Regions from separate parts of the Chryseobacterium sp. MEBOG07 genome, predicted to be linked through region 2. Evidence: riboswitches for the same ligand, from Rfam matches in the RefSeq annotation. Region 2 holds a riboswitch; each other region holds the start of a gene.
What was found. A riboswitch is a leader RNA that binds a small molecule or an ion and turns the genes downstream of it on or off. The one in region 2 is predicted to bind S-adenosylmethionine.
Positions count from the first base shown of each region.

Region 1: linked by a shared signal. The riboswitch ahead of LF886_RS02560 (TonB-dependent receptor plug domain-containing protein) and the one ahead of LF886_RS24215 (alpha/beta fold hydrolase) in region 2 are both predicted to bind S-adenosylmethionine.
Region 3: linked by a shared signal. The riboswitch ahead of LF886_RS02905 (TonB-dependent receptor plug domain-containing protein) and the one ahead of LF886_RS24215 (alpha/beta fold hydrolase) in region 2 are both predicted to bind S-adenosylmethionine.

Region 1 is NZ_CP084579.1:543,348-549,018, forward strand. Features, by position in the region: gene LF886_RS02550 (T9SS type A sorting domain-containing protein) at 1-685, shown strand, start outside; gene LF886_RS02555 (alpha-amylase family glycosyl hydrolase) at 867-3,704, shown strand; SAM riboswitch class I at 3,780-3,885, shown strand; partial or broken gene LF886_RS02560 (TonB-dependent receptor plug domain-containing protein) at 3,980-4,413, shown strand; gene LF886_RS02565 (TonB-dependent receptor plug domain-containing protein) at 4,987-5,671, shown strand, end outside.
Region 2 is NZ_CP084579.1:4,860,790-4,866,460, forward strand. Features, by position in the region: gene LF886_RS22390 (O-succinylhomoserine sulfhydrylase) at 1-582, opposite strand, end outside; gene LF886_RS24210 (ACT domain-containing protein) at 695-2,233, opposite strand; gene LF886_RS24215 (alpha/beta fold hydrolase) at 2,239-3,177, opposite strand; SAM riboswitch class I at 3,244-3,350, opposite strand; gene LF886_RS22405 (MGH1-like glycoside hydrolase domain-containing protein) at 3,538-5,671, shown strand, end outside.
Region 3 is NZ_CP084579.1:620,969-626,639, forward strand. Features, by position in the region: gene LF886_RS02900 (outer membrane beta-barrel protein) at 1-806, opposite strand, end outside; SAM-I-IV-variant riboswitch at 927-1,024, shown strand; gene LF886_RS02905 (TonB-dependent receptor plug domain-containing protein) at 1,323-4,067, shown strand; gene LF886_RS02910 (DUF5694 domain-containing protein) at 4,178-5,017, opposite strand; gene LF886_RS02915 (outer membrane beta-barrel family protein) at 5,045-5,671, opposite strand, start outside.

The sequences.
Region 1 (5,671 bases), 870 kb from region 2:
AGGAACAAGTACAACAGGAGGTGGATATATTGCCGGACCTACAGCATGGTGGGCGGCTTTTGCAAGTGGAGATACATGGACAGGAGCTTCCATTGCAGATGTTAGTGCATCTGCCGGAGTAGATCCTTGTAAAGCAATAGGAACAGACTGGAAAATACCTTCTCAGGCAGAATGGGCTGCACTGGTAGGAGCAGAAAGTATTGCAAACCCTGCAACAGCCTATGGAAGCCATCTTAAACTGCCGGCAGGAGGATTCAGAAGCTCAAGCAATGGAGATTTTACTTATGTAGGCCAAAGAGGATACTTCTGGAGTTCTGACACTTCGACTTCAGGAGGGAAATATCTTTATGTGGGAGCCACTATTGCTAATGCTTCGGCAGGTGCTATGAGAGGACAGGGGGCATCAGTAAGATGTATTAAACCATCATCTTCTCTGGGGACTTCGGATGTTAAGCTGAATAAATCAGTAGTAGGAATGTATCCAAATCCTACAAAAGGAATACTTACTATTAAGTCAGATTCCGGTATTGAAAAAGTGAATGTTATCAACGCTGTAGGGCAAAAAATGAATGTACAGTTCACGGATAACCAGATCAACATGACCGAGCTGCCTTCAGGATTATACATCGTAGAATTAAAATTAAAGAACGGTCAATCCATTTCAAAAAAGATTATTAAAGACTAACCGGATTTCATCAAAGAATTTCGTTAGATAAAAAATAGTTCATTACAATTACTTTTATTGGGAGGCTCATGAAATTTTCATGAGCCTTTTTCTTATTTGTTTTTCCCATTAAAATGAAATATCAGATCAAAATAATGTTGATGAATAAAAAATAATATTATATTCGATAAAAAATATGATAATGAAAAAATTTTATTCCGTTGTTTTTCTGTTGATTACCATGGCCGGTTTCGGGCAGATCAACTATACTATTACGCCCAATCCATTCAACGAAACCGATGCTGTTACGCTTACAATTCCCGGGGATCAGATTGATGAATCTGCCTGGGGTATTTCCAACAATGCTGTTTATATCTGGTCATGGTCTTTTGATACCAATTATCAGAACAGTCAGAACTGCCCCACCAATGGCAGCTGGGGCGATTCCAATGACCTGAATAAACTGAATTATAATGCAGCCACAGATACCTATTCCCTGGCTTTTACTCCGACTTCTTTTTTCGGAAGAACAGGAATCGGAAGGTTTGGTTTTTTATTAAAAGATAAAACAGGATCACATCAGACCTCACCGGATATATTTGTAAACGTGGGTACTTTAAGCTTAACCCTTACAAACCCGCTGGCAAATAGTCTTACCTCAGTCCCGGCAGGAAATTCCATCAATATTACAGCAACGACCAATGCTAATACTACTTTCCAGTTAAAAGCCAATGGAGTTGTTGTGAATTCAGCCCCAGCTCCTTCACAAGCTTATTCTTATACTTATACGGTTTCGGAAGATGCTAATATGGAGCTTACAGCAACACAGGGATCCAATTCCAAAAATGCTGTATTTATTCTGCAGACTCCGAGAAATGTAGTGTCTCAGGCAGTTCCGGGCTGGATCAGACAGGGGATTAATTATCATCCTACAGATCAGACCAAAGTAGGGCTTGCATTGTATGCTCCCGGTAAAAACTTTGTGCATGTTATCGGCAGTTTTAACAATTGGGCTGTGAATGATGCCTATTTGATGAAAAAAGATACCACAAATCCTGACCTTTACTGGATTGAACTCAGCGTACTGACTCCTCAGCAATTATATTCTTTTCAATACAGAACCAATGATTTAAGAAAAGTGGCAGACCCTTATTCACCACAGATTTTATCTTCTTACGACGACCCATGGATTTCGGCTTCTACCTATCCAAATCTACCTGTATTCCCTGCAGGACAGGGCTTTGAAGTTTCTACATTTAAAACAGGACAAACCGCTTATAACTGGCAGGTAACCAATTTTCAAAGACCTGCGAAAGAAGATCTGATCGTATATGAATTATTACTAAGAGACTTTACTCAGGAAAAAAACTGGCAGTCACTGATCAACAAGATTTCTTATTTGAAGAATTTAAAGATCAATGCTATAGAACTGCTTCCCATCATGGAATTTGATGGAAATCTTTCCTGGGGTTACAATACTTCCTTCCATTATGCATTGGATAAAGCGTATGGAACTCCTGAAAAATTCAAAGAATTTGTAGATCTGTGCCACCAAAACGGGATTGCGGTGATTTTAGATGTCGCCTTTAATCATGCAACAGGACGCTCACCTTTGGTAAGACTTTGGAATATAGATCCTGATGGAGATGGCTACGGAAATGTTGCTCCGGATAACCCTTATTTCAATCAGGTTCCCAAACACTCTTATAATGTGTTTAACGATTTTAATCATACAAGTTCTTCAACTCAATATTACGTTGAAAGATGCCTTCAGCAATGGTTGACAGAATACCGCATCGATGGATTTCGTTGGGATTTAACGAAAGGATTCACTCAAAACTGTTCCGAAAATGATGAAGCCTGTACCAATGCTTATCAGCAAGACAGAGTTGACATTATGAAACATTATGCAGACAGACAGTGGGCTATTGATCCCAATTCTTATATGATCTTCGAACACCTGGGAACAGATGCAGAAGAACAGCAGTGGGCCAATTACAGAATAGCAGAAGGAAAAGGTGTTATGCTTTGGAATAAGCAAACCGATCCCTATAATCAAAATACCATGGGATATAAGGAAAACAGCAATTATGACCGTATGAATCACAGTCTTCATGGCTTTACCAATATGAGTGCTGTGGGATATGGAGAAAGTCATGATGAGGAAAGACTCATGTTTAAAAACCTTGAATATGGTGCCGTCAATGGAGGTTATAGTGTTAAAAATCTGAATACGGCTCTTGAAAGAATGAAAACCTTCGGAGCTACATTTTTCACTATTCCCGGTCCGAAAATGATCTGGCAGTTTGGAGAATTAGGATACGAATTCAGTATCAACAGATGTGCGGACGGTACAATCAACAGCGGATGCAGAACAGATGAGAAACCCGTTGCATTTACGCTGGGATATGATACCAATGCAAACAGAAAAGCAGTGTACGACACATGGGCTAAAATACTCAATATCAGAAACACCCATCAGATTTTCAAATCTAAAACGTACAGTATAGAATCCAATAATCTTACGAATGATCCTGATGGCCTGATCACCAGGATTTATCTCTACGATACAACCATTACTACCGGAATAAAGAATGTGGTGGTATTGGCTAATTATACTACTTCTGCACAAAATGTTGTTCCTTACTTTCCTTACACAGGTCAATGGCAGAATCTGATGGATGACAGTGTTTCCAATATAGCTTCAACAACTGCTCCGATAACTTTACAGCCTGGAGAATTCAGGATTTTCGGAAATTACGCAGGCGCTTTATCCACAACGGATACTCATGCAGCTAATAAATTATCTCTTCAGATTGTTAATAATCCAATACAAAATGGGATCGCAAAATTAATTTTTAACAAAGCAAAAAACGGAGAAATTTTATTTTTCGACATGACCGGTAAAAAGCTGGACTCATTCAAAATTGATAAAGAAAATGGGACTTTTGAAACCAAAATCAATTATCCGCCAGGAACTTATCTGGTTCAATTAAAATCAGAAACAGGAATCGCAATTCAAAAGATGATTGTTAAGTAAAACAAAAAGGCAGATTGGCAGAATAGCTGATTTGCCTTTTTTGTATATTGAAAAAAATAGTCTACTTTTGCGGTAGATTTATCAAGAAAGGTGGAGGGATTTGGCCCAAAGAAACCTTAGCAACCTGTACAATTCAAAAAGTGCAAAGGTGCTAATTCCAACCCGGAAGGGGAGATAAGTGAAGTCAATATTCTTATATGAATTCCATTTCTTGAAGTCTTGTTTATCTGCGAAAAGGTTCGCAGGAATGTTATTATTAATTGGCAAGAACAAAAATGAAAAAATTAAGTACAGCGGTATTTTTGCTGAGTATAATTTTGGTAGCTGCTCAGGAGAATGAGGAGAAAGGAAAACAAATCGAAGACATTATCATTGTCGGAAACCGAAATGTCAAAAGAACAAAACTTGAGACAACGGTTCCTGTAGACGTTATTAATATTGACAAGATCCAGAGAAGCTCTCCACAAATGACTGCTCAGGATCTTCTGAACTATGTGATCCCATCATTCAATGCAGTGAGGCAGTCTGCTTCTGACGGTACAGAACATATTGATCCCGTGTCCTTAAGAGGAATGGGACCAGATCGATTTTGGTATTATTAAACGGAAAAAGAAGGCATTCTACATCGTTAGTCAACTATCAGAATACCGTAGGAAATGGCTCTGTAGGAACAGATCTTGGGACAATTCCCATCATTGCAATTGATAGAATAGAAGTCCTAAGAGACGGAGCTGCTGCACAATATGGTTCCGATGCCATCGCCGGAGTGATCAATATTATTCTTAAAAAAAATGCCGGAGCATCAGCAAGTCTTACTTATGGAGTAACCGGAAGAAATGATGGCGACACTTATCAGGCCGGAGCCAATTACGGAACTTCATTAGGAAAGAAAGACGGCTATATCAATCTTTCACTACAATTAAGCCATAGAGGAAAAACAACAAGAACTCAAAATCATGATTTAGATATTTTCGGAGATAATTTTGCGTATGCGTTTGCAAATGATCCCGAAGCCGCAAGAGCTGCAGATGATGCAAAAATTAAAGAGCGAGGATTGACACGTGACGACTTCAATTTCCAGATCGGAGATGCCCAGATTAGACAGGGACAGCTGTTTTTCAATGCAGAATATCCTTTTAATGATAATTTTAAACTGTATTCTTTCGGAGGTTTCAGTATCAAAGAAGGAAAAGGATTTGGCTTCAGAAGACTTCCAAGCGAAACATCTAATGTCGTTTCATCCATTTACCCAAACGGTTTTCAGGCAAGTCTTGGATCTCAGGTGTATGATGTCTCTTATGCTGTAGGCGCAAAATATAATGTCAATGACTGGCTATTTGACCTGAGTAATACGTTCGGAAGCAATACTTTCAATTATAATGTAAGCAATACCAATAATGCTTCTCTTGGGGCAAAATCGCCAGCCCGTTTTTATGCAGGAGCTCATAGTTTCCTTCAAAATACCGTTAATCTTGATGTTTCTAAAAATATAAAGCGGTTCAATATCGCATTCGGAGGAGAATTCAGATTTGAACAATACCAGATCAAGGCTGGTGATGAGGCTTCTTACACCCAATATGACATCAATGGAAATGTGGCTGCTGAAGGTTCTACAGTGCTTGGTGCGGGCGGATCACAGTCTTTTATCGGGTTTTCTCCCAATAATGCATTGACGAAGGACAGACATTCGACCGCAGTATACGCAGATGTTTCCTATGATTTAGATAAAAAGCTGAATATTGATGCCGCTGCAAGATTTGAAAATTACTCAGATTTTGGAAATACATTGAATGGAAAACTCGCTGTACGATATGAATTTGTAAAAAATTATGCAGTAAGAGCAGCAGTGGGAACAGGATTCAGAGCGCCTTCACTTCAGCAGCAGTATTTTAATAATTCTTATGCAGATATTTCGACTTCTGGTTCGGGAATTGTAACCAAAGGAATTTTCAGAAATGATAGCGATG
Region 2 (5,671 bases):
ACCATATTTGATTGGCTGTTGAAGGTAAGGTGTTGCAAAACAATTATCTACAATGAAAATAAGATTATGCTTTTTTGCAATCTGTCCGAAAAACTCAAGATCCAGGATTTCAATCGCTGGATTGGTAGGCGTTTCAAGGTATAATATCTTTGTATTGGGTTGAATATATTTTTCAACATTCTGAGCATCTTCCGCTTTGAAATAAGAAGTTTCAATATTCCATTTCGGGAAATACTTGGTAAACAAAGTATGTGTAGATCCGAATACAGACTGACAGCTTACAATATGATCTCCGGCATTCAAGAGTGCAGCAAATGTAGAATAGATGGCTGCCATTCCTGTTGCAAAGGCATATCCGGCTTCTGCACCTTCCATCTTAGCAATCTTATCTGTAAACTCTGTCACATTCGGATTAGAGAAACGGCTGTATAGATTTTTAGGTTTTTCTTCTGCAAAGCTTGCTCTCATATCTTCTGCATCCTGAAATATAAAGCTGGAGGTAAGATATAATGGCGTGGAATGTTCATCAAACTGAGATCTTTCAGTCTGGGTTCTTATTGCTGATGTTTCAAAATTTTCCATATAGTTTTAATTGGTCAATTTCACAGTGTAGCCATCAGATTCTTCGCTATGCTCAGAAGGACAATTGCCGTTATGGTTACACTGCCAAATTGGTAGATTGTTACATTAAATATTATTTAGTTTCACTTACTCTTAAAATATCTCCGAATACTCCTCTAGCTGTTACTTGTGCTCCGGCTCCGGCTCCCATAATCACGATTGGATTTTCTCCATAGCTTTCTGTATAAATTTCAAAGATAGAATCGGAACCTTTTAACTGTCCTAATGCTGAAGTTGCAGGAACTGAAATCAATTTCACATCCAATTCACCTTTATCTTTCTGCAAGTCACCATGTAAGTCACCCACATATCTCAACACATGGCCAGGCTCCTGATTTTCTTTAATTTTCTGGTATTCTTCATCCAGTTCATCCAATCTTGAAAGAAATTCTGATTTTGAAACTTCAAGTAAGCTTTCCGGAACAAGGTTTTGGATATTAATATCACCGAACTCATTGATCAGGTCTAGTTCTCTTGCTAAAATCAATAGTTTTCTTGCTACATCATTTCCGGATAAGTCTTCTCTCGGATCCGGTTCTGTATAGCCTTTTTCCAAAGCTTCGTTGACAATTGCTGAAAATTTATCATCTCTCAAAGAAAAATTATTGAATACATAGCTCAGTGTTCCTGAGAATACTCCTTTGATTCTTGTGATATTTTCTCCTGAAAGGTGTAATAATTTTATGGTATCAATTAACGGTAAACCTGCACCAACATTAGTTTCATACAGATAACGTCTGTTGTTTTTACTCAACGTATATCTTAGTTTTCTGTACTCTTCAATTGGAAGGGTATTGAAAATTTTGTTGGAAGAAACCAGATCAAATCCGTTTTCTGCTAAAGCATGGTAGTTCTTCACAAAATCCTTACTCGCTGTGTTATCCACAACAATCAGGTTCTCCAGTTGATTTTCATTAGAGAAATTGATCAGTTCTTCTACATTCGATGGATGTTCTGCTGTCAAAACCTCATCACCCCAATTGGCATCAAATCCTTTTTTGTTGAAGGCAATTTTCTTTGAATTGGCTACCGCAACTACTCTAAGGTCTATTTTTTTACGTTTTTTAATTTCTTCTGCAGATTCCAAGACTTGTTGTATCAATGTCTTTCCTACATTTCCGTGACCAATGATTGCCAGATGAACTGTCTTTGGTTTTTTGAAAATTTCAGATTCTATGATGTTTTTTGTTTTTTCATCCTGTGAAGAAGTCACTACGATATTAACTCTGTTTTCTCCGGCTACCTGATTCAGCAATAATGGGAAAACATTGTTTCTTGCCAGTTCGGCAAAGACTTTATTGAAATCTTCTGCTACAAAACCGATCACAGAAACATTATTGATACTATAGATTTGAGAAACTTTTCCAGATTTTCTTTCTGCTTCGAACTCATCAATAAGACAAGCGACTGCTTTTTCTGCATCAATTTCCTGAACCAAAATAGAAATTCCGTTTTCTATGGCCTGTTGAGAGATTACTCCTACACTGATGCGCGCTAAAGTAAGCGCTTTAAAAATTCTTCCGTCAATCCCGATTTCTCCCAGGAAATCTTCTCCTTCAAATTTGATGATTGATCTGTTCTTCAAAAATTTTATTTCGTTAGCATTTTTCATTACTTCTATAAAATGTTTTTTATGATATTATTTAATTGTTGATATTCCATTAGGAAGGCGTCATGCCCGTGTATAGATTGGATCTCGTGATAAGAAACATCCTTATTTTTCTCTTTTAAGTTTTCAAAACACATTCGGATTTCAGAAGCCGGGAAGAATAAGTCTGTATCTACGGAGATCATGTGCATTCGTGCTTCGATCTTCTCCAGTGCTTTTTCATCAGTATTAATATTCATCAAGAGATGGTTCATCAGTTTGTATGCCTTTAAACTAAACCTTTCGTTTAATGCATTACCATGATAAACCAGCCAGTCTTCTGATTCCAGGCGTTGTTTGTCCTGATTATATTGGTTTTGAAATCTATCGTTGAGTGATTGTGGAGTTCTATAACAGAGCATCGCATGAATTCTTGCTTTCTGTAATGGTTCATCTTTATCATTCAATAAAAACTTTTGAACCAGACATTGAGCATGAAGCCAGTCGTGTGTTCTGTAATCACAGGCTATGGGGATAAATATTTCTGCAAGATCCGGCTGCTTAGCAAGCATTTCCCATGCAATTCCCCCTCCAAGAGAGCCTCCAATAATGGCATATATATTTTTGATATGTAAAGCTTCAAGTCCTTTCAGAAATATCGCTGCGATATCTGAAGGTGTAAAGTCTTCATAGTCTTCAATTAAAAAATCGTCATAACCGTTTCCGGGTATATTGAAACACAGAACAGTATATTGATCGGTATCAACAAGCTGATTTTCTCCCACCAATTGTTTCCACCATCCTTTTTCTCCCGATACATTTGAGTTTCCGGTAAGAGCATGGTTGATTAGAATGATGGGTGCTGTAAACAGATCTTTCCCAAAAAGCTGATAGCTTAATGAGATATGATATTCCTTTTGGGAATAAGTTTGATACGAAAGATTAATATAGTTTAGTTCTGTTTTCAATTCTATTATATTTTAATACAAATACAATTGAAAATGCCACAGGAAATGGCTGAAAAGAACTTCAGTAAGTTATCTGTCCAAAATAAATTGGTAGAACGTAGCACCTTCTTTGCTTGCACAAAGGGTTGCTAAGGTTTCATAGGGTCTAATCCCTCAACCTTTCTTGATAACATTTTCAATATTTAAATGAACGAATGATGCAAAGGTAGTTCTTTTCTTTTAATTTCAAAAAAAATTATTTTAATATTTAAAACAGCCCTTAAATACAAGTATTTCAAGGCTATATTAATAATTATTCAGATGAAAAAAATTGGAATTACTTCTCAAAAAAACTAACTTCGTATTGAAAAATGATGAAATATGACCGTTGAAAAAGAAAGATTACAAGATACTAAATGGAAAAACTGGGGACCTTATGTAAGCAACCGCCAGTGGGGAAATGTACGTGAAGATTACAGCCCGAATGGGAATGCATGGAATTTTACCAATCATCATAATGCCGAAAGCTATGCTTACCGCTGGGGAGAAGAAGGGATCGCCGGGATTTCTGATGTAAAGCAGATTTTCTGTTTTGCTTTTTCTTTCTGGAACAGGAAAGATAAAATGGTAAAAGAACGATTCTTTGGATTGAGCAATCCTCAGGGAAATCATGGTGAAGACATCAAAGAAATATTTTATTATCTGGACAATACGCCTACCCACAGCTATATGAAGATGGTGTATAAATACCCAATTAATGAATTTCCTTACGATGATCTTGTTACAGAAAACGGAAAACGCAGTAAAAAGGAACCGGAGTATGAGATTTTCGACACTGGAATTTTTGATAATGACGAATATTTCGATATTTTCATTGAATACTGTAAAGGCGATCACAACGATATCCTAGCAAGAGTCACCGTTTGTAATCGAAGCCAGCATGAGGCTCCTATTCTGGTAGCTCCTACGGTATGGTTCAGAAATAACTGGAAATGGGGATACAATACTTATAAAGGAGAGATCAATGCTTCTCATGACGGAAGTATTAATATTGGTCATGACAGTATATCAATCAAAAAGCTGTATTCCCGAAATACAAATGCAAAAAGTGTATTTTGTGATAACGAAACGAATACTTCCAAACTTTACGGAGCTCCCAAAGCAGAGAATGCTTATTTCAAAGATGGAATCAATGATTTTATTATTCATCAGGGAAATACCGTAAATCCTGAAAAAAAAGGAACAAAAGCTTCTTTTCTAATTGATGAGCTTATCGGTGCAGGAGAATCAAAAGTCTTTGAATTCAGATTGTGTCCTGACGAAACGGATGAACCTTTTAACAGTTTCGATCATATTTTCAATACCCGACAAGCTGAAGCTGAAGAGTTTTATAACGAAATTCAGAATGATACTGTAAATGAAGATGAAAGAAATGTTCAGAGACAAGCATTTGCCGGGCTTCTCTGGAATAAACAGTTCTATCATTACAATATAGGAAAATGGCTGAAAGGTGATCCTAATTTTGAAGCGCCAAGAAATTTCAATGAGTATGTAAGAAATACAGAATGGAATCATCTCCACAATAAGGATATTATTTCCATGCCTGATAAATGGGAGTATCCATGGTATGCCACCTGGGATCTGGCATTTCACTGTGTTCCTTTTTCAATCATCGATGCAGAATTTGCCAAGGGACAACTTTTACTATTGACCAAAGAATGGTATATGCATCCTAACGGACAGCTTCCTGCTTATGAATGGAACATGAGCGATGTGAACCCACCTGTACATGCGTGGTCATGCTTCCGTGTTTTTAAGATTGATGAAAAAAATAATGGCAAGCCGGATCTGCTATTCTTAGAGAAGGTTTTCCAGAAGTTGTTGCTCAATTTCACATGGTGGGTTAACAGAAAGGATAAAAACGGTAAAAATATTTTTGGAGGCGGCTTCCTTGGTCTTGATAACATTGGAGCTTTTGACCGGAACATGGAATTAAAAGATGGTCAGCATCTTGAGCAGGCAGACGGAACAAGCTGGATGGCAATGTATGCATTGAATATGATGCGTATTGCGATGGAACTTGCCCAATATTATCAGGTGTATGAAGATATGGCGATCAAGTTTTTCGAACATTATCTTTATATCGCTGAGGCTATGGAAAATCTGGGTGAAGGAACGAAAGGTTTGTGGAATGAAGAGGACGGATTTTTCTATGATGTATTGCAGCTAGGAAACGGAGACAGTGTTTCTTTGAAATTAAGAAGTATTGTCGGATTAATTCCTTTATTCGCAGTGGAAATTGTTGATCACAGGCTGTTGGAAAAGATGCCCAATTTCAAAACCAGAATGGAATGGATTCTTAAAAATAAACCGGAACTCACCAAGCTTGTTTCTCATTGGGATGAAGAGGGGCAAGGCAGAAAGCACCTGATGAGTATTTTACGTAAAAACAGGTTAACGAAAGTTCTTACCAGAATGCTTGATGAAAAAGAGTTTCTAAGTTCTTACGGAATCC
Region 3 (5,671 bases), 940 kb from region 2:
GCTTCTTTTAAATCATTCAGATTTCTCTTGAAAGGTAAATCTCCATGTCCGTCACTTAAAGTGTAGTTATCATTATTATTGTGATAAATATCGTAGTTTACTAATAATCTGTCTTGCCCTAAATCAAAAGTCAATCCTGATTTTGCAAAATATCCTCGTCCATATCTGTCGGTATGACTTGATAGCAGCTCATCCTGCTGACCATTCAGCATACTTTCACGATAATTTTGGCCCACATTCAGCTGCCAGCCGAAAAGCTTATTTCTTGCATTTAAATTAACAGAATTGGTCGTTCTGTTTCTATATTTATCGTAATTCGTGAAAGAATAATTCCCTGAATAAGTAGCTGTTAAATATTTATTGGCGTTTTTGTTGGTAATGATATTCATGATAGCACCTCCGGAAGTCGCTGGAAATTCAGCACCTGGCTGGGTGATCACTTCAATTCTTTCTACAGAATTGGCAGGCATTCCTTCAAGAAAAGAGTTCAGTTCATTGGAGGTGATATTCAATGGTCTTCCGTTCAGATATACATCCAGTATTTTCCCCTGATACATCATCCCCGCAATATCTGTTGATACAAGCCCCGGAAGTTTTTTGATTCCTTCCAAAACGTTTCCGTTATTCAGCTGAGGCTGCTCGGAAAAGTCAAAAATTGTACGATCTGCTTTTTGTTCAACGGCTTTTTTAGTTTTGGTGATGACTACACCTTCAATTTGCTTTTCTTTATCAGCAGTAGTGTTCTTTTCCTGTGAGAAGACCAGCATAGAACTTACCAGTGATAAAGCGAAGATAGTTTTTTTCATAATGTTTTTTACTGATATCCGGTTAGACGCTGAAAAAGAGAAATTGTTACGCTAAAATGTTGAAAATCGAAAAATTAAGCCAAATATTTTTTTATTTACGAAATAATTATATCTTTGTCAGGTAATTATCAAGAATCTCTAGATGGGATAGCAACCTGCAAAAGCAAGCAAGGTGCTGCAATCGATAAGCCGGATCTTCCGGAAAAAATGTTTATCATTCTATCATTACCCCATCTTGAATTTTTGTTTTAAAGTTAAAATCAAATGTTTAAAGACAAGGGAAATCACCTTACATCAGTTATTTTTTATGCCTCGGATCATGAAGTGAGTCTTCATTATTCCGATATGTTCTCATGCCATTTCTACATGCGCATGTGTTGTTGTTTCTAGTCTTTTCTATTCCTAAAAAATAATACAAACATTTCGAGCATCTATGGTAACCTTAAAATTTAAGGCTACAGGATCTTTTTTGCTCAAAAAAGAATTTTTAACAACAAAAAGTAAACAACAATCAACATGCATAATTTCAAAAAAAGAATCTTTGTTCCTTCTATTGCGCTTATCTCTACATTTTATTATGCGCAGACAGACACTTTACAATCTAAGAAAATAGATGATGTGGTTATTCTTGGATCAAGAGGTTCCGGAAGATCACTGACAGATACACCCGTTCCGGTGGATATCATTAATATTTCTAAAATTTTAAAACAAAGCCCAACTAACAATATCAGCCAGGCTTTAAATTATATTGTACCTTCATTTTCATCCACCTCTCATACAGTGAACGATGGAACTGATTTTGTAGATCCGGCTCTTTTAAGAGGACTAGGTCCGGACCAAGTGCTGGTTTTGCTCAATGGAAAAAGGAGATATCAGTCTTCATTGATTAATGTTACCCTTACACCGGGAAGAGGGTCTGTGGGAACCGATCTAAATGCTATTCCGGCTTTCGCTTTGGAAAAAATAGAGGTTTTAAGAGACGGAGCTTCTGCTCAATATGGTTCTGATGCCATTGCAGGAGTCGTTAATCTCGGACTAAAAAAGAGACTGGGACTTTCCGGACAGGTATTTCTGGGAGGGTATGCTTCTCCTGTTACTAATAATTTCTCTGGGGGAGTAGATGGGCAGACTATTTCTGTAGACCTTAACTATGGTGCTAAAATTGGAAAAACAGGATTCATTAATATTACAGGTTCTGCACAATACCGAGATCCTTATTCCAGAGCAGGAGTAAGGGAAGGTGATATTTTCAATGCTTATAATGCAATTAATTACAGAGCATTGCAGGATGGAGTGAATATTGACGGTCTGTATAAAAATATTACCAATACGTCCAATACTCAACAGATTATTAATACCGTTAAACAGTATGCCACTAAGGTAGATTATTTTGGAACTAATTTTCAATCTCAAATTTCGGGAGCAAACAGCATTTCCGATCTTCAAAAAATATTGGGGCAAGATGTTACATCACAGGAACTTAATTACAGAGGATTGGAGAGAAAAGATTTCAGCCTGAGAGCAGGTCAGTCTAAATTACAGTCTGGGCAGCTCTTTTTCAACTCTGAAATTCCTGTGAATGATGATTGGAAAGTTTACTCATTCGGTGGTTACAGTTACCGTCTTGGAAATGCCGGAGGATTTTACAGACTTCCGAATACGGAAAGAAACATCAATGCTGTTACTCCCAATGGATATCTTCCACAGATTGAAGCAGCGGTAAATGATTATTCTCTGGCAGCCGGAATCAAAGGAAAATGGAATGGCTGGAATGTGGACTTCAGCAATACGTTTGGGAAAAATACCTTTGGTTTTGGAGTTGTCAACACTTTTAATGCATCGCTTACAGATAGCTCTCCAAGAACTTTTGATGCCGGAGGATCTGAGTTCTCCCAAAATACGGTTAATCTGGACTTCTCCAAAAAATATGATGTCCTGAAAGGATTAAACCTTGCCTTTGGTGCTGAATATCGACATGAAAACTATAAAGTGAATGTCGGAAAAGAAAACTCTTATGCTTCTTACGATATTTATGGGCGTGTGGTAACAGCTAAAACCCCTGAAAATGAAAAAGTAACCGACTTCTTCGGAAGTATAAGGCCAGCCGGAGCACAGGTTTTTCCCGGCTTTAGTCCGGAAAATGCCGTTTCAGGAAATAGAAACAGTATTGCTGCATATGCCGATGCAGAGTTGGAAGTTACGGACGGATGGCTTCTGGAAGGAGCATTACGATATGAGAATTATTCAGATTTTGGGTCTACCTTCAATTATAAAGTGGCAACCAATGTAAAGCTGGCCCCCAATCTGAACTGGAGAGGTGCTTTTTCTACAGGATTTAGAGCGCCTTCTTTAGCTCAAATTTATTATAGTTCTACTTCTACGTTGATTCAGCAGGGAAAAACTACACAAGTGGGAACTTTCAGGAATAATTCTGAAGCAGCACAGGCATTGGGTATTCCAAAATTAAAACAGGAAACTTCACAGTCTTACAGCACAGGAATCACATGGAAAATTCCGTCATTAAGTCTTACTTTCACAGCAGATGCTTATTTAATAAAGATTAAGGACAGAGTAGTGCTGACAGATCTTTTCTTCCGCCCTGATGGTAATTTTACCCCAGGTTCAGATCAGGCAGTTTTGCAAAGTGCTTTTGATCTGGCAAGGGCTAGTGCTGCTAACTTTTTTGCCAATGCGGTAGACTCTCAGACGAAAGGGCTGGATATTACTATCTCTCAGAATTCAAAGATTTCATCAGGGGTTTCTTTGGAGAATAATTTGGGAATCAATTTTAATCAGACCAAAAGAATCGGGGATATTCATGCGTCGCCTAAATTGGTAAGCCAGATTGATAATTATTTCTCAGAACCGAACAGAGTCTATTTTGAAGAGGCGGTACCGCGCGTAAAAGCGACCTTATCCAATGTTTTAAGAGTTTCCGAGTTTACCTTCCTGCTGCGTAATTCTTTCTTTGGCAAAGTGACTGATGCGGATGTTTTAGATGCTAATTTTGACGGTGTGACAGGAAGTACAGAGCATTTTATTCTTAATAACCGTTTTGTAACAGATTTATCCGTAGGATATGATTTTAATAGAAATATTTCCGCAACGATCGGAAGCAATAATATCCTGAATATTCTGCCATCTAAAAGCCCGAATATAAGTTCATTAACGGCTGATAACCAGTTTGTATATTCCAGACAGGTTTCCCAGTATGGGATAGGAGGAAGGTTCTTGTTTGCAAGAATCGAATTCAGGTTCTGATAGATAAAGCTTAAATGTCTTAAAAAAAACAGAGAGTTTATCTCTGTTTTTTTTATTCTATTACACCATAAAGAATGAATTTTCTATGAGAGTGATGATTCTGATTTTATTTATTTCAGTGAAGAAAACTCAATAAAATCATATTCGGCAGAAGAAGAGAAAAGCTGTCTGAGTACTGCTGCATGACCATTTCCTGCTATCACAAGAATTCGGTCTTCACTGTTATGAGGAATTTTTTGAATATTGCGGAACATTCTCAGATTTCTGCTGTACCAATACAATGCAAGCATATCTGCTCCATCAAACTCTCTAAGTTTAAAATCTCCGCTCAAATAGGCTCCATATCCATACTGATGACTTTCTTTAGAATTCATGTAGGTAAATGTGTCTAAAATCGATTTAAAATTTTTCGGTTCAGAGCTTTTAAAGAAAGCATTAAACTGTTCGGAGATCACATCATCACTTCTAAAATCATAATCTTGGCTGAGGTTGTTAAAAAATGTAGAATCTGTCTTCCCAAATTTTGTCTGGAGATCATTCCAGATCGATTCTGCATCTATACTGAACAGTTCTTTGATTTTTAGTTCATTGGCTATTCGCATAGCAAGCTGATAACGCTCATCTCTTTCTTCTCGGTGTTTTCCCTCACTATACTCTTTCAGTTTTTGATTTGCATTCCAGTTTGGCCAGGCTTCTATCGCAATTTTTGTAGGCTTAAACTTTTTGATGTACTCTACAAGTTCAGTAACTTCCTTTGCCGTTTTGGGAGACAACACGTCTATTTGGTCTTCTTTTTTTGTTTTATGAGCGTCAAGATTAGGATACTCAAAATGGAATGAGCCTACCACCAGGACTTTAGTCTTTGGGTTTTGAAAATAATCGGATGGCTTTTTCTGAGCAAAAATAGATGTTGATAAACATAGTAAGAAAATATAAATAAAGGTTTTCATAGTATTGCTTTTTTGTTGGTTTAAAAATTATTGTGCGCGGTTTTTTTCTTCAAAATTGACCGCTCTGTTATTTGACTTTACTTTCTGATTTCCAAAGGTGTAAGTGATGCTGAGTGTCATTCTCCTGGCATCCCAATAGTTGTCAAATGTCTGGGTGTTATCCGTAAAATACATCTCTCCTTTATATCCGGACTGTTTAAAAATATCACTCACTGAAAGATTGACCTGGAGTGCTTTTTCCACAAAACTCATTTTCACTCCGGCATCCAGGCTAGCCCTATTTCTTGAAGAAGAAAATCCATCTCTGGAAGGAAGATTATTCCAGTAGTTGACAAATAAGAGGAATGTTTTAGCTTTGTTCAGCTGGAAAGTATTGTTGAGAGAATAATAGAATGACTGTCCGCTTTTAGGAACCAAGTTAAATCTCGTAATTTGAGTCTCATTATAACTGAATGAAGTTGAGATATTGCTTTCCCAGATTTTGAAAAAAGTATCCGTATAATTGAAATTGATCCCATAATTATCCTGATTATAATAATTCTCAAACGTGCTGGTAAGGTCAATTCCGTTCAGGAATGAAATCTGGTCAAAATTATTGGTTGTTCTCTGATAATAAAGATTGGCAGAAAACTTATTTTTAAAGATATAATTGAA